DNA from 3 places in the Pseudoalteromonas issachenkonii genome. Region 2 is predicted to be linked to each of the others. Evidence: predicted binding sites of a transcription regulator. Region 2 holds the regulator's gene; each other region holds the start of a gene.

Region 1 (7,952 bases), 1.1 Mb from region 2:
CAGAACGCTCAATCCAATCAGCAGAAAAATCATAACGCTGCGGGTTTTTCTCATCAGCAAAGCGAATACCACACTTAGACTGAATATACATTTGTTCTCTGAGCTCAGGACGTTCAGCCAACGCTTTACCAAAAACGTGCTCAGCTTTGCCTAAGGTATAAATATCAGCGTGATCAAAAAAGTTAATCCCGCTTTCAAATGCTGCGTCTATACATGAATGAGCTTGCTTTAAGTGCCCACTGTTGATGGCGTCTTTATTCCAAGCACCTCCTAAACCCATACAACCAAATACAAGCTTACTAACCTTGGGTAAATATTTTGCCAGCGGAGTGTGTAACATTTGACAGCCCTTTTAAAAAATGAAGAGTGATTACTTTAAACAAAAAACCCTATACAAGAAACCGCTTAATCTAAAACATTAAATTTTAGGCAAAAAAAAGCGCAGTAAACTGCGCTAATGGTTGGATTAAATATTACTAGCCAACAAGTGCTAATAAAATACCTGCAGCAACAGCACTTCCCAGTACGCCAGCTACATTAGGCCCCATGGCATGCATCAGTAAAAAGTTGTGCGGGTTATTTTCAAGACCGACTTTATTAACTACACGAGCCGCCATAGGAACAGCCGATACACCCGCTGCACCAATTAATGGATTAATTGGGGTTTTTGAAATTTTATTTAAGCCTTTTGCCATAAATACACCTGAGGCCGTACCAATAGCAAACGCCATTGCGCCCAGCACTAAAATACCAATGGTTTCCACTGTTAAGAACTGCTCGGCAGCAAGCTTAGAGCCTACCGCTAGTCCTAGAAATATGGTGGTTATATTAATAATTTCGTTTTGAGCACTGTTACTTAGCCTATCGACCACACCCGACTCACGCATTAAGTTACCTAAACAAAACATACCAACCAGTGGAATGGCGGCTGGTAAAAAGAGCGCAGTTAAAGTGAGTACCATCAGCGGAAAAATAATTTTTTCCTTTTTTGATACTTTACGCAGTTCTGGCATTTGAATTTTACGTTCTTCAGGCGTTGTAAACGCACGCATGATAGGCGGCTGAATAATAGGAACCAACGCCATGTACGAGTACGCAGCCACTGCTATAGCACCTAATAAATCAGGTGCCAGCTTTGACGCTAAAAAGATAGCGGTTGGCCCATCAGCGCCACCAATAATGGCAATTGCTGACGCATCTTGTAAACTAAACTCAAACCCTGGAATAAAGTTAAGTAAAATAGCCCCAAATAAGGTAGCAAAAATACCAAACTGCGCCGCAGCACCTAATAACAACATACGCGGATTTGCAATTAAGGCACTAAAGTCAGTGAGCGCGCCCACTCCCATAAATATTAATAACGGAAAAATTCCGGTATCAATACCTACATAGTAAACATAATAAAGTAAGCCACCAGGGTCAGATAAGCCCGCCACAGGAATATTAGTTAAAATAGCCCCAAAACCAATGGGCAGTAATAGTAGCGGCTCAAAGTTTTTAACTATAGCTAAAAATAATAACAAACAACCAACGGCAATCATGATCAGCCCAGGAAATGTAAAGTTAGCAATGCCTGTGGCATGCCAGAGGTTTAAAATACCATCCATCCTCTAATTACTCCTTAAGCTAATGCAATCATTGCATCGCCGGTTGACACTGAATCACCTTCAGAGACAAGCACGTCTGCAATTGTACCGGTATGCATGGCGCGTACTTCGGTTTCCATTTTCATGGCTTCCATAATAATCACCACATCACCTTCATTTACTACCTGACCTGGCTTTACTTTAATTTTAAAGATATTACCGGCAAGTGGCGCATTAAGAGTTTCACCTGAAGCAACTGATGCCGACTGTGGAATATGCTCAGAGTCTTTTAGCGTCACCTCTTTAAGCTCACCGCCTTGAGCAACCACGACATCGTATACTTTGCCATCTACTTTAACGCTGTATTGCTCAGCCTTAACGCCTTTATTGTTTGCCGCTGATTTTTCAGGTGCTTTATTGGAGCTATCATCAGCGCTAGGAACAGGTTCAAATGCGTCAGGGTTATTGCGGTTTTTAATAAACTTCAAACCAATTTGTGGGAATAAGGCATACGTGAGCACATCATCAATTTGCTCATCAGCAAGCGTTAAGCCTTGCTCTTGCGCAAGTTTACTTAATTCAGCCTCAAGCGTTTCAAGTTCAGGTTTGATCACATCTGCAGGGCGACAGGTAATTGCTTCGCTGCCATCAAGTACACGCTCTTGTAACTCTTTATTCATAGGAGCAGGTGTTGAACCATACTCACCTTTTAATACGCCCGCGGTTTCTTTGGTGATGGTTTTATAGCGCTCGCCAGTAAGCACATTAAGTACTGCCTGAGTACCAACAATTTGCGAGGTCGGTGTAACTAATGGAATAAAGCCCAAATCCTCACGCACCCGTGGAATTTCAAGTAATACTTCGTTTAGTTTATCAGCAGCGCCTTGCTCTTTAAGCTGATTTTCCATGTTAGTTAACATACCACCTGGCACTTGGGCTAATAAAATTCGGCCATCAACACCTTTTAAACTGCCTTCAAACGCAGCGTACTTTTTACGTACGTCTCTAAAGTAAGCTGCAATTTCTTCAAGGTGGTTTAAATCAAGCCCAGTATCACGCTCAGTACCTTCCACGATTGCAGCAATTGTTTCAGTTGCTGAATGACCATAAGTCATACTCATAGACGATACAGCCGTATCGAGCATATCAATACCGGCATCAATCGCTTTTTGATACGTTGCGGTACTTAAACCCGTTGTTGCATGACATTGCATGGCAATAGGAATTGAAACCGTTTCTTTTAAGCCTTTAATCAGTTTTTCTGCATCGTAAGGCTTAAGCAATCCCGCCATATCTTTAATACAAATTGAATGACAACCTAATTCTTCAAGCTGCTTAGCAAGTGTTAGCCACATATCCAATGTGTGTACCGGGCTTACTGTGTAAGAAATCGTACCTTGGGCATGCGCGCCTACTTTAACCGCCGCTTTTATGGCAGTTTCTAAGTTACGTACATCATTCATGGCATCAAAAATACGAAATACGTCTACGCCATTTTTGTGTGCGCGCTCAACAAACTTTTCAACAACGTCATCAGCATAATGGCGATACCCCAATAAGTTTTGACCGCGAAGTAACATTTGCTGGGGTGTATTTGGCATCGCCTTTTTAAGCGCGCGAATACGCTCCCAAGGATCTTCGCCTAAATAACGAATACATGAGTCAAAGGTAGCCCCACCCCAAGACTCTATAGACCAATAACCTGCGTCATCAATTTTTTTTGCAATAGGTAACATGTCGTCTAATCGCATGCGGGTAGCTAAAAGCGACTGATGTGCGTCTCGAAGTACGAGTTCTGTTATTTTTAATTTAGCCATTGGTATGCTCCTCTAATTATTATTTGTTTTGTACTGAGCAATGGCAGCACTAATTGCAGCGATGTGCTCATTTGGCACACCTTGAGATTTAAAAGATGGTGTTCTCTGTGATACTTCAAGTTCTGGCTGAGAAAATTTGCTAGCCAGCTTAGACATAACTGTCACTGCACCAATCAATAAAGAAAGAAATACAAACACACCCACCATACCGGTTAGCATTAAATTGCCTGCAGTTGTGAGCAAAGCCCCTATATCCATAATTCTCCCCTGTTCAAAACTGAATACATAAAAAACCAGTTTATTTAAATAAATATTCACCAATAGTAACAAAAACTATTCTTTTGTCTACACATTGTAAATTGGTAAAACCAATTAATCTAAAAGTAACATATCACCAATAAGGTTAACACCATCTAAAATAGCTTATTTAACCTATACATATAGATGGTAAAAATGTTCGTTATAAACAAAGAATATATAAAAACCATAATATTCTGTAAAAACACATAAAAATATACCTAATGAGCTAATCCAATAAAAACTGCCAAAAAAAATGCTAATTGGTCTTACCAAAATAACGACTGTAAAAACTATTTATTATCTCATCAGACACCACTGTGAATAAGTTACAGATAAAACCGTAAAAATTACCAACCTAATATAAAGCCAAACTCAAAAATACAAGTTAAACCATTGATTTAAAACAAAATAAAATACTGGCACATTACTCGCTTATATAAAAACAACACTTTAACACTTAGATAAATCAAGGAGATGACAATGTTACGCTGGACAATTACATTTTTGGTGATCGCACTAATCGCAGCCGTTTTAGGATTTGGTGGTATTGCAGGAGCCGCAGCAGGAATTGCTAAAATCATATTTTTTATCTTTTTAGTTTTACTGGTTATTTCACTTGTCTCTGGCGCTTTACGTGGTAAAAGCCCCAGGTAGATAAGAAACAACGAAATTTTTAAATTTATATACAAGGAATTACATTATGAAATCATCAACACTTAAAGCAGCAGCTATTGGCCTATTCGCAAGTGCATTTATTATGGGTTGTGAAGACAATCATGCAGAAGAAGCCGGTGAACGCATCGACGAAGCCGTGACAGATGTTCAAAATAAAGTAGAAGATGCTTGTGAAGAAGTAAAAGAAGGTGTCAACGCTGAAGAAACAAATTGCTAATTCAGCCCCTTTTTAAAAAGCGACCATTTGGTCGCTTTTTTTGTGTTTAGTACTAGTCGCCAAGTTGCTACCCATTAATTATAAACTCTGAACTATTAATTCTTTTTAAGCTGCGCATTTGCCACATAGCTTGCTAAAATGATAAAAAATAGCTTTTAAGTATAGATGCATGGTATTTACGACAACCTATAAACTCGATAAACCTTACTTTTATGAATGCTTCGACCAATCGCTGCCTTATAGTAAACGCGCGCAACCTAAATATTTTTTATTAGCACTGCTTGTTGCATTGGGATTATTTGGTATTTATGGTTTAGGAGATCATTACCTAGGTACATTTTTGCTGATGCTAGCCCTACTCGAATGCATCGCCTTTTACTATCGCCGCCCATGGTGGGTTACCAGGCAAATGCTAAGCAGAGCGTCTGGTTCTGAAGTCACTCTCACCTTCGACGAAGACGGAATAAAATCAACCAATCATTACAAAAATTACCAGTTAGCTTGGCACGACATTAACGAAATAATTACCACCGATTGCGGGCTACTGTTAAAAAGTAAAAGCGGTATGCAATACATTTCTAAGGCAATACTCGACGAAGAAACGATTGATTTTATAAACAAAAAAGCCACTCAATGAGTGGCTTTTACAAATGTCATAGTTATATTAACTAGCACATTTTATACTATGTTGATTAAGCATTGCCCGGATTAGGGTTAGACTTTTCAGCTTGTATGCGCATGTAAATTTCTTCACGATGAACTGATACGTCTTTAGGTGCGTTAACACCGATACGAACTTGATTTCCTTTAACACCTAGAACAGTAACGGTTACTTCGTCACCAATCATAAGGGTCTCGCCTACTCTACGAGTTAGTATTAGCATTCTCTTGCTCCCATGTTCCAATAAAATTATAAGATTCCGCACAAACATTTTAATTAAAATTAGACTAAAAAGTAAGTAAAAACTCTCAATCTATTCATTTTCTGTTAAAAATGTCTTATGTAATGCACGAACAGCCAGCTCTAGGTATTTTTCATCTATTAAAACTGAAATTTTGATCTCTGAGGTGGCAACAAACATCACATCAATGTTTTCTTGTGCTAGCGAATCAAAAAATAAACTCGCTACCCCGGAATGAGATTTCATCCCCATACCCACCGCTGACACTTTCGCCACATTGGTCAATCCGTCAATTGCATGTGCGTCAAATTGCTGTTGCTCAGCCGTTAACAAATCAAGTGCGTTTAAGTAATCATTTAAATGCACAGTAAAAGCATAGTCGACTTTTTCAACTTTATGATTAATTTGATTAATCATATCTATTTCGATGCCATTATCAGCAAAAAGTTTCAAAACTTTTGCAAGATGTTTGGTGCCTTGCGGCATTCCATGCACCTTAATTAAGCACTCATCTCGATTAAATGCAATACCCGATACGACATTGCTTGTCACGTCGCTCTCCTCAAAACTAATTAACGTGCCTTCATCGGGTTTAAAGCTAGATAACACCCGCAGAGGAACATTGTGTTTACCAGCAGATTCTACAGAGCGAATATGTAATACTTTAGCGCCTAAACTTGCCAGCTCAAGCATTTCAGCAAAGGTAACATGACTTAAACGTCGTGCGTTAGGTTCCACACGCGGGTCTGTAGTATATACGCCATCAACATCGGTATAGATCTGACACTCATCGGCTTTTATTGCACCAGCAATTTCAACCGCTGAGGTATCGGTGCCACCACGGCCAAGCGTGGTCACGTTGCCCTCAATATCGCGCCCCTGAAAGCCGGCAATAATAGCAATACGGTTATGTTCAAGTTCATGTTTTAAACGCGTTGCCGCAACTTCTTCTACACGGGCTTTACCGAACATGTTATCGGTTAATATATTCACTTGATCGGCTAGTAAGCTTACCGCTGAATGGCCGCGTTTAATAATGGCCATCGCTAATAAAGCGATAGAGACTTGTTCACCGGTACTCAGTAATACATCGAGTTCACGACTACTCGGGCGAGAGTCGATTTGTTTGGCAAGATTAATTAAGCGATTGGTTTCTCCCGACATTGCCGAAAGCACCACCACCACTTGGTGGCCTTGTTGCTTGGTTTTAACAACAAGGTCGGCGACCGCTTCAATACGCTCTATTGAGCCTACCGAAGTGCCGCCAAATTTTTGAACTATAAGTGCCACTTAAGCTTAAGTACGCTCAGTTAACCAAGCTGTTACGCTATCAAGTGCTGCAGTTAAATTTTGTGGCTCAGAACCACCCGCTTGCGCCATATCTGGACGACCGCCGCCTTTACCACCGACTTGGCCTGCCATGTGATTAACTAACTCACCCGCTTTTACTTTGCCAGTTAAGTCTTTAGTTACACCCGCAATTAGGCTTACTTTGTCGCCGCTGGCAACACCTAAGGCAATAACACCTGAGCCAATTTTATTTTTAAGGTCATCAACCATACCGCGAAGCGCTTTTGATTCTGTGCCCTCAACGTTGGCCACTAACAGTTTAACCCCGTTAATTTCAACCACTGAATCAAGTAACGATGCACCTGCCGCACTGGCTAGTTTATCGTTAAGCTGGGCAACTTGTTTTTCAAGCCCTTTCGACTTTTCAAGCAAGGCAGTTACTTTTTCAAGCACTGACGCATTGTCACCTTTTACAAGCGCTGCAACATCAGCTAATTGTTGCTCTTGCTCGCTTACATAAGCAATTGCCTCTGCACCTGTTACCGCTTCAATTCGACGAACACCAGCAGCAATACCGCTTTCAGATACAATTTTGAATAAACCAATGTCACCCGCACGCTCTACGTGTGTACCACCACAAAGCTCGATTGAGTAGTCACCAATAGTCACAACGCGTACTTCGTCATCGTACTTTTCGCCAAACAGCGCCATTGCACCTTTTGCTTTAGCATCATCAATTGCCATTAGCTCAGTGTTAAGAGCAAAGTTACGACGAATTTCGTCATTCACTACGCGCTCAATTTCGCGCAGTTCTTGTTTAGTCACCGCTTCAAAATGTGAGAAGTCAAAACGCAGACGATCTGGCTGCACAAGTGAACCTTTTTGCGATACGTGCTCACCTAAAAGCTGACGCAGTGCTTCATGCAAAATATGCGTAGCGGTGTGGTTTTTCTTAATACTGTCACGGCGCGCATCGTCAATAGTTGCATCCACTTTATCGTTAACGCCAATACGCCCTTGAACTGTTCCATGGTGAGCAAAAGCATTACCCAGTTTAGTGGTATTAGTCACCACAAACTCACCGCCGGCTACTGTGATTGTTCCGCTATCACCAATTTGGCCGCCTGATTCAGCGTAAAACGGAGTACGGTCTAAAACAATAATA
Region 2 (7,952 bases):
GAATTAATGGCTGCGTATTTAATTTATTAATTGCAGCAATACTGTAAATATTTTCAGACTCACCCAACTCTTCTGCAATTTGCTTACATAAGGCTTTGGCTTCATCTTCAGGCAATAAATCAATTTTATTAAATACTAACCAGCGTGGCTTTTCAGCAAGCTTAGGGCTGTACTGGTGTAGCTCGTTGATGATTGCAAATGCATTATCAACAGGGTTAGAGCCATCAACTGGCATTACATCTATAATATGTAAAAGCACACGACAACGCTCTAAATGCTTTAAGAAGCGAATACCTAATCCCGCACCCTCTGACGCGCCTTCAATCAAACCTGGAATATCAGCAATTACAAATGATTTGTTTGCTTCAGGACGAACAACCCCTAAGTTAGGAATCAGCGTAGTAAATGGATAATCAGCTACTTTAGGTTTTGCAGCTGACACACTGCGGATAAAGGTTGATTTACCTGCATTTGGTAAGCCTAGTAAGCCGACATCAGCCAGTAGCATTAGCTCTAACTTAAGGTTACGTACTTCACCCGGTGTGCCAAGTGTTTTTTGACGTGGAGCACGATTAGTACTTGATTTAAAACGCGCATTCCCCAAGCCATGGAAACCGCCTTTTGCAACCACAATTCGTTGACCATCTTGGGTTAAATCCCCTAATGATTCCTGTGTATCAACATCAATAATACGTGTACCAACAGGCACTTTAACGATCAGGTCTTCACCTTTTTTACCCGTACAATTACGGCTTTGACCGTTTGTACCGCGTTCTGCTCTGTGAAAACGCTCAAATTGATAGTCAATAAGGGTATTTAAGTTTTCATCAGCTTGTAGATAAACACTACCACCGTCTCCACCGTCACCGCCATCAGGTCCACCATCTGGAACATATTTCTCACGACGAAAAGACACGATGCCGCTGCCACCGTCACCAGCTTCTGCGCGAATTTCTACTTCATCTACAAACTTCATGATTACTCACTTTAGGGATTGGCTTGTTAATAACTCTATTATATACCTAAGTGGCCTATAGAGCACACTGAGCATAAAAACACTTGGGTATATATTTAAACATGCTTAAAACAAAAAACCCCGCAAAGGCGGGGTTTTTTAACTACCTTACTGATTACTCAGCTACGATAGTTACGTATTTACGGTTTAAAGGACCTTTTTGTTCAAACTGAACTTTACCATCTGCTTTTGCGAAGATAGTGTGGTCTTTACCGATACCTACGTTTGCGCCTGGGTGGAAACGAGTTCCACGCTGACGAACAATGATGCTACCCGCTAGAACTGATTCGCCACCAAAACGCTTAACACCTAGGCGTTTGCTTTCTGAATCGCGACCGTTACGAGTACTACCAGCTGCTTTTTTATGTGCCATTTCTAAGTACCTCTAATTAAGCGCTAATGCCAGTGATTTTAACTTCTGTGAACCATTGACGATGGCCCATTTGCTTACGAGAATGCTTACGGCGTCTAAATTTAACAACCTTAATCTTCTCACCGCGACCGTGTGAAACAACCTCAGCTGTTACTTTACCACCGTTTACGAACGGTACACCAATCTCGATCTTCTCACCATCAGCAACTAAAAGTACTGAATCAAATTCAACTGCTGCACCAGTTTCAACGTCTAATTTCTCAAGACGAATTGTTTGACCTTCAGTCACACGGTGCTGTTTACCACCACTTTGGAAAACCGCGTACATAATTAACTCCGTCTGTGCGCCCTCAAATCGACGCAACTAAAATATTCTTCAATAGGGCGCGAAGTTTACGCTAATGCGTAAAAACTAGCAAGCCTCTTTTTGTAATTAAATGAATAAAAAGTAGCTGCATTGAGAGCAATTCAATATTTCCTCTATTTTATATTAAAATCCCCCTTTGCCAAGCGCTTTTTAACGGTTACAGAAAATAAATTAGCAATAGCAAAGCGAGCCTATGTAGTTCAATTAACCGCCAAGGGTGATTCAAAATTAAACCAGGGTGTTTAATCAATTATTCACAAGGTTAATAGGTCATTTAACCTACTTAAGGGTGTTTTTTTAAGGAATCATCACAAAATATCGAGCTAATGCATTTTTTGTTGTACAATCTGCGCCGTTCACACATTAAAATTGGCTCGGAGATCAATGGATATAAAAGCTATCCAGGCGTTAATCGAAAGCGATATGAATGACGTCAATCAACTAATACATGCGCAAATGCGCTCAGATGTGGCGTTAGTTAATCAACTTGGTTTATATATTGTTAACAGCGGTGGCAAACGTGTTCGCCCTATGTTGGCTATTTTGGCGGCTAAAGCGCTAGGTTACCAAGGCAAAGATCACATTACGCTAGCAACTATCATTGAATTTATTCATACCGCAACGCTTTTACATGATGATGTTGTAGATGAATCTAATTTGCGCCGTGGCACACCTACAGCAAATGCTGAGTTTGGTAATGCTGCTAGCGTACTGGTGGGTGATTTTATTTACACCCGCTCGTTTCAGCTAATGGTGGGTCTTGGTAAAATGCAAATAATGCAAGTACTGGCTGATGCAACCAACATTATTGCTGAAGGTGAAGTGCTGCAATTAATGAACTGCAACGACCCTGATACCACTGAAGCCAGTTATATGCAGGTTATTTATTCTAAAACCGCCAAGCTATTTGAAGCAGCGACGGGTCTTGCGGCCATTATTACTGAGCAAGACGATAGTGTACTAGAGGCACTTAATTTGTATGGCATGCATTTAGGTACTGCTTTTCAGTTAGTGGATGATGTTTTAGATTACAACGCTGATGCCGACCAACTTGGTAAAAACATTGGCGACGATTTAGCTGAAGGTAAGCCGACGTTACCTCTTATATATGCAATGCAACACGGTAGTGAGCATCAAACACAGTTAATAAGAGACGCTATTGAGCACTGTAATGGTATGGAGCACCTTGACGAGATACTGGCTGCGCTCAAACATACCAATGCCCTTGAGTTCACAATGAAAAAAGCCGAGCAAGAAGCTAATAAAGCAATTGCCTGTTTAGATTGCTTAGCTGAGTCGAGTTACAAGCAAGCACTAATTAGCTTAGCTAGAATAGCGGTTGACCGCGACCACTAAGTAATACTGTGTAGATAATTCCGAGCAATAAAAAAGCCTGCAAATGCAGGCTTTTTTTATGGGTTAATTTTGGCTATTACGCCATAAAATCAACACCTTCTTTGATATCTTTTTTCAGCGTTTCAAGCATGTCATTTTTAGCTTGCTCTTCAAATGCGCTTAGAGTGCCGTAAGAAAGAATTTCTTCTACGCCATTTTTGCCTAAACGTACCGGGTGTGCAAAGTACTCTGCATCGCCATTTTCAACAGCAACGTATGCATAATCTACAACGTCTTCACCTTGTAAGCCTTTAACTAAAGACATACAAAAACGTGCTGCAGCAGCACCCATAGATAATGTTGCAGAACCACCGCCCGCTTTAGCATTAACTACTTCAGTACCTGCGTTTTGGATACGAGGAGTTAGTGTAGCTACTTCTTCATCAGTGAAAGTAACACCTTCAACTTGAGAAAGTAACGGTAGAATGGTTGTGCCTGAGTGGCCACCAATCACTGGTACTTTAACACTTGCTACGTCTACGCCTTTAAGTTCAGCAATAAACGCTTCAGAACGGATCACATCTAAAGTTGTAATACCAAATACACGCTTAGCATCGTAAGTACCTGCTTTTTTGAATACTTCAGCAACAATCGGTACAGTTCCATTAACTGGATTAGTGATAATACCTACAAGCGCTTTAGGACAGTTAGCAACAATGCCTTCTGCTAATGTTTTAATGATACCAGCGTTAACATTAAATAAATCAGCACGATCCATACCTGGCTTACGTGGCATACCCGCTGGGATTAAAACAATATCACAACCTGTTAATGCTTTATCTAGTGCATCTGCACCAAAACCTTCAACTTTTACATCTGTTGGGATATGAGAAAGGTCAACAGCAACACCAGGAACTACTGGCGCAACATCATATAGTGATAATTCTGAACCAGCTGGTAAGCCTGTTTTTAATAATAAAGACAACGCTTGACCGATACCACCTGCAGCACCTAATACAGCAACTTTCATTGGAATTCTCCGTGATTTGAGGAAGGAAATATTTGTGGTTTATAAGATAAAGAAATTAGCGACTAAAAACAAATTTATCCTGCCTATTTTAGCTATATTTTCGACCATAGTTGTAAACTTTGCTGTTTAAACGCAGCAAAACCTAAACAACTGCTGCATAAATATGCATTTTTGTGTAGAATTTGCAGTATCGACAACATAACTAATTAGACACTATGCAACCACAAGACAAACAAGAAGCATTGGTAAAAGCCTTTAAAGCACTTTTAAAAGAAGAGAATTTTGGCTCACAAGGCGAAATAGTTGACGCATTAAAAGAACAAGGCTTTGATAATATTAGCCAAAGTAAAGTGTCGCGGATGTTAAGTAAGTTTGGCGCGGTACGCACCCGCAATGCAAAACAAGAAATGGTGTACTGTTTACCTGCCGAAATGGGTGTACCAACCGCTAAAAGCCCGTTACGCCAGTTAGTTATTGACATTATGCATAACGAAATGATGATTATTATTCGCACCAGTCCTGGGGCTGCTCAGCTAATTGCCCGTTTACTTGACTCATTAGGTAAAGCAGATGGCGTATTAGGAACAATTGCCGGCGATGACACTATTTTTATTGCGCCAGCGAAAGTATCAGAAATAGACCTCACATTAGAGCGTGTGCGTATTTTGTTTGATACGGTTTAAACTCGTTTGGTTATCACTGTTACGGCTATACTAATACGTAGCCGTTACTGGCTTGTTTTATAGCTGCTTTAGAAATCGCACTGAGGGTGCAAAAAACGCAGAGCCCATATCTGCTTGAGTAAAATCAAGCCAATGGTCGTAATACTCCCCCTGCCCTAATCGGCTATTGAGTACTTTCTCGAACGCATCCCCTTTAGCCGAGCACGTAATCATTAACATCCCCTGCTCATACACGTCGCCATAAGGCATACTTTGATTTAGTAATAATGCTTGCCCCTGTTCATCTTTTAATTCACTTCGGGTTGCATGGCTGCTTTCAAGTGCGGGGCTTATTAGGGTATTGTCGAGACGAGTACGCCCCATTATTTGTTCTTGTTCTTGCAACGACAAGTGCTGCCATAACGTTAAGTCATGCTTATAGCGCTGAACATGAATATAGCTGCCTTGATCTTCAAAGCTATCAGGCTTATTAACGAGGGCCGTTACCCGTTTTTGACGACCATGCGGAGTATCGCCCGCATAAATAAAACCATTAAAATCACGGCCATCTAGAAAACGAAAATTACGAATTTGCTCCACCAGCTCAACATCAGGGTTGAAAAGTTTTAATATTTGCAATGCAAACAGGTGGTTTACATCTTCTCTGTCTGAGCGGATTTGTACAAATAAATCGCATGGCCTTGCACTCATCACAAAATCGCTATGGGTGATATTAGGAAAGCTTTGCAGCTCACTTGGCATATAATCGGGCAGAATGTGTGGCCAATATTGCGCGCCAATGGCGACCATACAAGAAAGCATAGATTCAGAGAACTGATCACTAAACTCATCTTCAATATCGCTCACTTTTTTAAGCTTAGCGCGAAGTGATTCGTCGTGACCATCAAGTACATTAAAAAATAAGTGCAAACCGTGTAAGTTTGCTTCAGCACAAATCCCTGATTGCGCTTGCGCCATTGTTATTCCTTACTTTTTAGAGCAAAACACAGCGATTAATTACGATTCAAAAAAATTCACCGTGTGCGGTTTTATTTTTATTATAACCTGTTCATTAATTTCAAATGACTGGCCATACTGGGCTGCAACTTCTATTTCTTGCTCAGCAATAACCACAGTGTATACATAAGCAGAGCCAATAAAGCGACTACTTAATATACTAACCCGCTCAGATTGCTGTTGAGTATCGTTATTACTAGCAAGTTCAAGTTGATGCGGACGCACATAAATAACGCCCTTATCGGCCACGCCATACTGCTGTGGCTGTATTGATTCAACCACCCCAAACTGCGTTTGATATTCAGTGGCGGTTAATACGGTTGCGCTTAAGTATATGCCCTGACCCAGAAACTCTGCAACATCCTTTGAACGTGGTTTAGCAAAAAGCTGTTCTGGCGTACCTTGCTGCGCAATTTTACCTTGGTGCATAACCGCAAGTGTATCTGAAAAAGCAAACGCCTCTTCTTTTGAGTGAGTAACAAACACAGCCGATACTTGCTGCGCCTTAATAATGCGCCTAATGTCGGCAATTAACTCAAATCGTACTTGGGTATCAATATTAGAAAATGGCTCGTCAAGTAACAGTAAGCTAGGTTTATAAGCTAATGCGCGTGCAATCGCTACTCGTTGTTGTTGCCCACCAGAGAGTTGATGAGGGTACCTATCGGCGCAGCCCACCAAATGTACCAGCTTTAGCATTTCACTAACGCGTGCGTGTTTATCTGCTTTGCTCATGCCGCTTAGCCCAAACGCAATATTATTAGCCACCGTTAAATGCGGAAATAACGCATAGTCCTGAAACATCATGCCAATATTACGATGCTCTGGTGAAACAAACGTATTAGCATCACTGACTAGCTTACCATCAATAAATACCTGCCCTTGTTTGGCCTCAATTAAACCTGCAATCGCTTTTAATGTGGTCGTTTTACCGCAGCCACTGGCACCGAGTAAACACACTATTTCGTCTTTACCTAAGGTTAAATCTAAATTATCTATCACCTTAGTCCCGTTATATGCATAGCTCACGCCTTGTAAAATCAAACTACTCATTTAGCTACGTTGCTCCATTGAACGGTTAATAAAATATAACGGAATAAACCCCACCACCACAATAAACAAAGCCGATATAGAGGCCAGCTCTAATTGTTCATCGCTTACATACTGAAACACATGAGTTGCTAAGCTTTCAAAATCAAAAGGCCTTAACAACAAAGCTGCGGGTAGCTCTTTCATACACTCGATAAAGACCAATAAACCGGCGGTTAATAAGCCTCGGCGTAATAAAGGTAAGTGCACTAAGCGTAATGTGCGCCCTTGGCTTTTTCCCATTGACTGGCTTGCCATATCAAGGGAGGGACTAATGCGTGAAAAGCTCGACTCAATAGCTCCGTGTGCAACGGCGTAAAACCGCACTATATAAGCAAAAATAATAGTGAGTAAGCTGCCAGTAAGTAATAAACCAATATCTAAATCATAAGGAGCTAAAGTGCGGTTGATAGTATTTTCTAATAGGGTGAGTGGCAACAATACCGCTATCGCTAATACTGTGCCGGGTAACGCATAGCCCGTACTGGCCAAACGCCCGGGTATTAATGGATTTGTTTGTTTAGCAATGCGCTGATAAAACACCACTAAAACACTCAGTATAATAGTCACCGCACTGACTACAGCCGCCACTTTTAAACTTTGCCATGCATAGCTAAAAAACTCACTATTCCACGCTTGATCAAAATACATAACCGCGTATTTGAGCAATACAACCATTGGAATAATAAACGAAATAATTAAAATAAAGCTACAAAACCCCGTTGCTAGCCACGCAGATTTGCCTTTGAGGATATAAAGCGCTTCACTGTTCACACTCGATTGACGCTCAAATACCGCTTGGTTACGACGGCTAAAACGCTCGGTGATCAATGCTAAGAACAGCAATAACAACATCACCCCTGAAATTTTTGCTGCTGCAGTTAATGAATAATAGCCAAACCAAGTATCGTATACGGCAGTGGTTAATGTACTGACAGCAAAATAGCTTACGGTGGCAAAATCAGCCATGGTTTCCATGCTGATCAAAGCAAGTGCCGCTACAATGGCACCGCGGGATAATACAAGGCTGACTTTAAAAAAGCTTTTCCATGCATTTAGCCCCA
Region 3 (7,952 bases), on a different replicon from region 2:
GGAGTCAAAACCGGTTAATGTTACCTGCATGGTTAGGTGCATTAAGTGGACTTAAAGCCGCGCTTGAAAAATATGGGATTGAAACCTTAAGCGAAATGAGTTTGCAATGGCCGTTCTTTAGAGCACGTTTAGAAATGCTAGAAATGGTATTTAGTAAAGCGGATAGCTGGTTGAGTGAGCATTACGATAATGCGCTGGTGGAAGAGATGTATAAGCCTTTAGGTGTTGCCTTGCGAGAGGAACTTGGTGAGGCGATGACGTTAGTGCAATCATTAAGCCCACAAAAAAGCTTATTGGCTGATCAGCCTTGGATCAAAGAGTCTATTGGGCTTAGAAACCCATACACCGACCCGCTTAATGTATTACAAGTTGAGTTATTACGTCGTTCTCGTGGCGATGATAAAGGCAATGAAAATGATATAGACAATGCCTTGATGATCACTATGACCGGTATTGCAGCGGGTATGCGTAATACAGGTTAATCCAAAACTAGATTAGTTTTAGAGGGAACACACGACGTGTTCCCTTTTTTTACGTTGAATAGGCTGGTATTTAGTTTGCCAACCTTTTACACTACTTGGCCATTGAACAAATAAAAACTATTATGGCTTCAGCAACTTTTAAAGTGCAACATAATACAGCACTTAGCAATTCACACATTTCTCTAAACGTAGCGCAAACGCAAGCTCTACGCAGTCAATTAAAAACTCAACGCGGTATTTTATATTCAAGCGATATTAAAGCGCTTTGCACCGAGCTTAATGTTAGCGACGATGCATTATTACAAGGCTTAGTGCCTATGGCTTCAGAGTTTTCCGTTGCACCTATTTCCAAATTTCATGTCGGCGCAATTGTAAAAGGGCTCGATTCACAAGGAAACACTACTTTTTACTTTGGCGCTAACGCTGAGTTTGACCATCAAGCACTTAGTTTAGTGGTGCACGGTGAGCAATCTGCAATTAATAATGCCTGGTTAAATGGCGGTAAAAAAATTCTTAAAATAGCGATTAGTGATGTCCCATGTGGGTACTGTCGTCAATTTATGAATGAACTCGCTGATGCGAAAGAGCTTGATATTTTACTGCCAGCACAAAACTTTAAATTGGCAGAGTTATTACCTCATTCATTTGGACCAACCGATTTAGGCAATGAGCACAGCTTATTTAACCCAGCAGAGCAAACTAATTGTTTTGAAAACAAACAACTTGATGAAAAGCTGATGAGCTATGCTTTAGCGGCTTATGTGCCATATAGCCAAAATTACAGTGCAGTAAAAATAAGTACGTTTGAAAATGGTGATTTTTATGGCAGCTATGCAGAAAATGCAGCGTACAGCCCGAGTTTATCGCCATTACAAAGTGCTGTGAGTCAGTTGTTTTTAGCAGGACTGAGCTTTGATAAGCAAACAGTTAAATCAGTTACGTTATTAGAAACGGCTGGACATGAAAACCAATCAGGGGTGGCAAAAGCCGTGTTAGCAAGCTTTACTGGCTTGCCAACACTTGAGGTTATTAGCGCAACATTAGCCAAGTAACACTTTAGCGGCTTCAAGTACCACGGCAACCGATTTTTTCTCAATCTCGCCGTGGTCTACGTTAGGAATTTCTTGACGTGTTCTATTTACTAATACACCTGCAACACAGGCTGCTTGTAGGCCAAGAGCGGCACACATAGTAAATAAAGTAGCCGATTCCATTTCGTAGTTCATCACGCCTAGTTTTTGCCATTCTTCACAGCTACCCTGTAATGACTTTGGAACATAACCAGAATGCGTATCGTAACGCTCTTGTCCTGGGTAGAAGGTATCGCTTGAAGCGGTGATACCGATATGAAAATCGATGTTTAGGTTTTCACAGGCTTTTACCATCGCTTGAGTGGCAAAAAAATCAGAAACAGCAGGGTAGCACAGCGGTGCAAAATGCTGACTCGCGCCATCCAAACGAACTGAGGCTTGGCTAATTAAAATATCGCCTTCGTTAATGTGCGGCTGAATCGCGCCTGTTGTGCCAATGCGAAGAAAGCTACGTACGCCAAGTTGAGCCAGTTCTTCAACCGCAATTGACGTTGAAGGGCCGCCAATACCGGTTGAACATACAACCACTGAGTGGCCGTTTAATTGGCCTAAATAAATGTGAAACTCACGCGTTTGAGCAAGGCAGGTTGGATTATCTAAGAACTGTGAAATGCGTGCTGCACGATCTGGATCCCCTGGAACAATAGCCAGTTTTGCACCTTTTAAATCATCAATACACAGTCCTAAGTGAAATACCTTTTCCATAACTAAGCCTTTTTAATAAGAGTTGTTGTCAATTTAACATGATTACGAGAAACCTAAATGAAGTACAGGACGGATGTCCGTATTGATTTATTCATCAACTCTGAATATTCAATCAATGGCTAAAATTACTAACAAAATGAGCCAGTTGACTTGTTTGCTCAGACACTATATTCATACCTCAGAGCAAACCAGTAGCTAGCCAAAAGAGTTGTTAGCTAAATTTTAAATTGTTTATATTCATAAGGTTAGTTAGTAGGTTTTGTATTGTTTTGCCACTGACCTAACCTCGCAAAACACAACGTTCAGTGATTTTTATAACCACAGACAATTAATTTTTAATTTATTCAGCGTTCGTCGTTTTGCATAACTACTCAATAATAGACAAGATATTCAGATTGAAAAAGGGTTTACAATGAGCACACAATTTCAAGCATTTAAAAATAAAGTTGAACACTGTTTATGTGCACCTGGCGACGGTGTATTTACGGTTAATACGGCAAAAGAACGCAAAGCAGCACTCAGAAATAAATTATATGGCCAAACTGAAAATGTCGATGCTTTATGGCGTGACTCGCTAAATGAATTACCTAACTCACCCCACAAAGCGGTTATGCTGGGAATTAGCTCTGATTGTGGTGGTGGTATTTTACGCGGTGCAAACTGGGGGCCTTTATTTTTACGTTCAGCTTTAATTGACCAGCAAACACAGTGTCGTTCATTTGACTTAGGTGATGTGCGCGTAATACCGCATTTATTACACGATAAATACTTAAACGAGGCAACAATTACCAATTGCCAAAAAGCGCTTTATGGCAATGACAATAACGATCATTTCGTAAGTCCACTGTCTATTACCGAAGATGTATGTGACAGCTTTTATGCAACATTCCAAGATAAAGGCATTTTTGGTATTGGTGGCGACCACTCAATTAGCTACCCGTTAACAAAAGCGTATTTAAAAGCCAAACGCGAGCAAGGTAAACGTACGGCAATTATTCATTTTGACGCCCACACCGATTTATTGGTTGAGCGTTTAGGCATCGATTTATGTTTTGGCTCTTGGTGTACCCATATTTTAGAATTTTTACCCGCGCCACATCATTTAATTCAATTTGGTATTCGCTCAAGTGGTAAGCCTAAATCACATTGGGAAAGTACTTTTGGCGTTAAACAGCACTGGGCTGCTGAAATTATTGAGCGTGGCGCAGCCGCTGTTGCTGCCGATACAATCGCGCAACTAAAGGCTGACAAGGTTGATGAAGTGTATGTAAGCTTTGATATTGACGCACTAGATGCTCAATTTGCTTCAGCAACAGGTACACCTGAAGAAAATGGATTAACACCACAGCATGCGCTTGATATTTTGTCAGCCATTGCCGATGAGTTTCCAATAACCGGTGCAGATATGATGGAAATCGCGCCGTTTACCGACAGCTCATTAGTGGGTCAATCAAGCTCAGAGACGACGCTTAGAGAAGGCGCTAAAATTTCAGCATTCTTAATTGCAGCAATGAATCGTTAATCCTAAAGGTCAAAATTGGCTATTTGTAAATAATCCGCTATATTAAATTTGCTTTTATCAAAAAAGTAACATCTTAAATTTTATATAGTGGGTTATTGTGACTAAGTGGTATTGTGTATTATTGTTCATTGTAAGTCATCATTGTGCGGCTAAACTTACTGTTGTGACAGAGAACTTTGCGCCTGCGCAGTATCTGGACGCGAATAACAATTTAGTAGGTGATGCTGCCGATAAAGTCCGATTAGTGCTTGATAGCGTAGGTATTGATTATTCAATTTCTGTAAATGATTGGAGTATGGCTTACAATATTGCACTGAGAGATCCCCAAACCTGTATATTTTCTATTTCTCGTTCGCCTGAGCGGGAACATAATTTTATTTGGTTTGCTAAGCTTGCCCAATTTGACACTAATTTTTACTCCCTTAAAAGCAAAGGTATTTCCTTAACTAATTTAGAGCAGGCAAAGCAATACCGTATTGCGGTTTTAAAAGATAACTACAGCCATCATTACTTACTTTCAAAGGGCTTTAAAGAAAACGAAAATTTAATGCTGTTTAGTAGTTTTGATAATATTTTTAAGATAATCCAAACCCGAAGTTCGAGTATTGATTTAGTTGTTATACCAGCGCAGCGAATAAAACATGAACAATCTCATTTATTAAATAAATTACAACTCGAATTACTCATGCCCATTAACGCCCATCAAGCCCCTTTATATTTCGCCTGTAATAAAAATCTACCCGATAACGTAAAGCAACAACTTAGCGCGGCTTTTTCTTCATATGAGTCTAAACTATAAATATTAAGCTTTTGATTTTTATTAGTTATTAATATTATTTAAATATCAATTGCCCTGTCTATAAAAGCGTCTATAATCCAGCTGCTTTTGCTTGTAAAAGCGATTATTTTGGAGTTATAAATGGGTGATTTAATCGGGATTGCGTTATTAATCTTGATGAGTGCGTTATTTGCGATGTCAGAAATTTCGATTGCCGCTTCACGCAAAATTAAGTTAAGAGTAATGGCGGACGAGGGCAATGTGCACGCTTTGGCGGTTTTAAAGCTGCAAGAGCAGCCTGGGGCTTTTTTCGCCATGATCCAAATTACGCTCAATGCGATTGCGATATTAGGCGGGATTGTTGGCGAGCAAGCATTGTCTCCTTACATGCAAGAAATACTACAGCTGTTTTATCAAGGTCCATTACTTGGGCAAATTAGCTTTGTATTATCGTTTTTAATTATTACCTCGTTATTTATTTTATTTGCCGATTTACTACCAAAGCGTTTAGCGATGATTTTACCTGAGGCCGTTGCCGTGAGGGTGGTGACAATTATGCGCTGGGTTACTTTTGCGCTCACGCCACTGGTATTATTTTTTAATGGCTTAACCAATATTGTTTTACGGGTGTTTAAAGTGCCCAGTGAACGTGAAGATATTGTGACCACTGAAGATATTGTTGCGATGATGGATGCTGGTGCTGAATATGGCAGTTTACAGCAACAAGAGTATGATTTAATAGGAAATGTATTTGATTTAGAAGCGCGTTTCTTATCAAGCGTTATGTCACCTCGTGAGCAAATTGTTTATTTTGATATTGATGAATCTAGCGACGATATAGCAAATAAAATTATAGATCACCCGCACAATCACTTTTTAGTGTGCAAAGGCAATCTTGATAAGTTAATTGGCTCTGTTGAGTCTAAAGATATTTTACGCCAAGTACTCAAAGGTGAGGCGGCAAATATTAACGATGACATGCTTGATAAAGATATTTTTTACTTGCCCGAAACATTGAGTTTATCTGAAGCGTTAAATGCGTTTAAAACCGCTGTGCATCCTTTTGCGGTGGTAGTTAATGAGTATGCTTTGGTGGTTGGGATTGTTACGGTTAAAGATTTAATGAAAGGTTTTATGGGCGATTTAATTACTCATCAAAGTGAAGAGTTAATTATTGAACGCGACGCGAGTTCTTGGTTAGTGGATGGCTTAACCCCGATTGTTGAGCTGGCGAAGGTACTTGAAATTGATGAATTTCCTGATCAAAATCATTATGAAACCGTGGCCGGATATTTAATTTATACCATGAAACATATTCCTAAACGCGCAGAGTTTGTTTTATTTGCAGGTTTTAAATTTGAAGTTGTGGACGTGGAAGGAATTCGTATTGAGCAGTTACTAGTCTCTAGAGTTAATACTGACAACGAATAATGACAGCCAACATAGCTTAAGAGCAGCCAATGAGAGTTCATTGGCTGCTTTTTTTATGGGTGTTGCTTAAATAACTCAGCTATTGTTTGTGTTACTTATCTATTCAATTGTAAAAATGTGTAAATGTTGCTCAGTGGCTATTTTTAATTGCTGTACTATAGTTTAGAATGATCGTTCATTCTAAACTAAAAGGTATTTGACATGCAGCGTTCCCGCATCGCTTTTTTTGTATTTTCGGCCCTCGTTGGTTCTGTTGCTCTAAGTGGTTGTGATCAGGTAGCTGAACAACCTAAGGCTTCTGCTCCTGCAGCGACACCTGTTGGTGTGGTCACTTTAACAAGCCAAGCTATTACACTTAAAAAAGAATTACCAGGGCGTGTTAGTGCGTTTCAAATTGCTGAAATTCGTCCTCAAGTCAGTGGCATTGTTCAATCTCGGTTATTTGAAGAAGGCACACAGGTTGAGCAAGGCCAAGCGCTTTATCAAATTAATCCTGACATTTTTGAAGCAGAACTCGCAGCCAGCAAAGCGGCCGTTGCGCGCGCAGAGGCTAGTATTGCAAGCAGTAAATCTAAAGCGTCGCGTTATAAAGAATTACTAGAAATTAAAGCGGTAAGCCAGCAAGACTTTGATGAAGCAGATGCAGCATACAAGCAAGCATCTGCAGAACTATTAACGGCGAAAGCACAGTTACAAAGCGCGCAAATTAATCTTGATTATAGCCATGTTTCTTCGCCAATTAGCGGCCAAATTAGTAAATCAAGTGTCACTGTCGGGGCACTAGTCAGCGCAGCTCAAACCACAGCATTGGCAACCGTTACTCAGCTTGATCCAATTTATGTAGATTTAACCCAATCAAGCAATGAACTAACCAAGCTAAAAAGAGCATTGGCATCGGGTTCTTTAGGGGTTGATTCAACCACGCAAACAGATGTTGAACTTATTATGGAAGATGGCTCTGCGTATCCCCATAAGGGAACATTACAGTTCTCTGAAGTGACGGTTGACCCAAGTACGGGTTCGGTAACGTTACGCGCGAAGTTTCCAAACCCTGAAAAACTATTGCTACCTGGTATGTATGTACGTGCTGAGGTTGTTGAAGGGGTGAAATCTAATGCAATTCTCGCTCCTCAACGCGGCGTTAGCCGCAATACTAAAGGCGAACCTACTGCTATGGTTGTTAGCAAAAACAATACCGTTGAAAGCCGTGTATTAAAGGTAGAGCGTACTTTGGGCGCTAACTGGTTGGTAACCGACGGTTTAGCTGATGGCGATCAATTGATTGTGGAAGGGCTACAGAAAATTCGCCCAGGCGCACCGGTTGCTGCATCACAAGTACAGTCATCAGCAAATAACAGCCAATAACGGAGAATTTCATGTCACGATTTTTTATCGACAGGCCTATTTTTGCATGGGTACTGGCTATTGTGGTGATGCTTGCAGGTATTATTGCGGTTAAAAGTTTACCCGTTGCTCAGTATCCGTCTATTGCACCGCCTGCTATTACGATTACTGCTAACTACCCAGGTGCTTCTGCGCGTACTTTAGAGGACTCGGTAACCCAGGTTATTGAGCAAAAAATGAAAGGTTTAGATGGCTTGTTGTATATGTCATCGACCTCTGAATCAAGTGGTTCAGCAACATTGACTCTTACCTTTGATGCAGAAACTAACCCTGATATTGCACAAGTACAAGTGCAAAATAAACTAGCAACAGCTACGCCGTTATTACCTGAAGAAGTGCAACGACAAGGCGTTGTGGTTGCTAAGTCATCGTCTAGTTTTTTACTCGTTGTTGGTTTTGTATCGCAAGATGGCAGTATGACCAACATTGACATTGGTGATTACGTATCATCAAACGTGCAAGATATTGTAGCGCGTGTTGATGGGGTGGGCGAAGTACAATTGTTTGGCTCTCAATATGCAATGCGTATTTGGCTCGAT

The links. The regulator ArgR, encoded in region 2, controls arginine synthesis, uptake and breakdown. The targets are predictions, from matches to a motif close to ANTGAATANNTATTCANT.
Region 1: the regulator ArgR is predicted to act here: its motif matches at 3,705-3,722, upstream of PISS_RS03135 (OadG family protein).
Region 3: the regulator ArgR is predicted to act here: its motif matches at 2,637-2,654, upstream of PISS_RS17645 (arginase family protein).

The regions. Positions count from the first base shown of each region.
Region 1 is NZ_CP011030.1:677,165-685,116, reverse strand. It holds gene PISS_RS03150 (aldo/keto reductase) at 1-340, opposite strand, end outside; gene PISS_RS03145 (sodium ion-translocating decarboxylase subunit beta) at 477-1,607, opposite strand; gene oadA (sodium-extruding oxaloacetate decarboxylase subunit alpha) at 1,622-3,403, opposite strand; gene PISS_RS03135 (OadG family protein) at 3,416-3,661, opposite strand; gene PISS_RS03130 (DUF1328 domain-containing protein) at 4,184-4,357, shown strand; gene PISS_RS03125 (hypothetical protein) at 4,404-4,595, shown strand; gene PISS_RS03120 (YcxB family protein) at 4,765-5,232, shown strand; gene csrA (carbon storage regulator CsrA) at 5,288-5,479, opposite strand; gene PISS_RS03110 (aspartate kinase) at 5,570-6,787, opposite strand; gene alaS (alanine--tRNA ligase) at 6,794-7,952, opposite strand, start outside.
Region 2 is NZ_CP011030.1:2,933,807-2,941,758, forward strand. It holds gene cgtA (Obg family GTPase CgtA) at 1-976, opposite strand, end outside; gene rpmA (50S ribosomal protein L27) at 1,131-1,388, opposite strand; gene rplU (50S ribosomal protein L21) at 1,405-1,716, opposite strand; gene ispB (octaprenyl diphosphate synthase) at 2,140-3,111, shown strand; gene mdh (malate dehydrogenase) at 3,188-4,120, opposite strand; gene argR (transcriptional regulator ArgR) at 4,336-4,803, shown strand; gene PISS_RS13630 (Dyp-type peroxidase) at 4,861-5,760, opposite strand; gene PISS_RS13635 (ABC transporter ATP-binding protein) at 5,800-6,852, opposite strand; gene PISS_RS13640 (ABC transporter permease) at 6,853-7,952, opposite strand, start outside.
Region 3 is NZ_CP011031.1:447,811-455,762, forward strand. It holds gene ppc (phosphoenolpyruvate carboxylase) at 1-482, shown strand, start outside; gene cdd (cytidine deaminase) at 605-1,534, shown strand; gene udp (uridine phosphorylase) at 1,523-2,278, opposite strand; gene PISS_RS17645 (arginase family protein) at 2,691-3,800, shown strand; gene PISS_RS17650 (substrate-binding periplasmic protein) at 3,898-4,599, shown strand; gene paeA (polyamine export protein PaeA) at 4,720-6,009, shown strand; gene PISS_RS17660 (efflux RND transporter periplasmic adaptor subunit) at 6,211-7,374, shown strand; gene PISS_RS17665 (efflux RND transporter permease subunit) at 7,386-7,952, shown strand, end outside.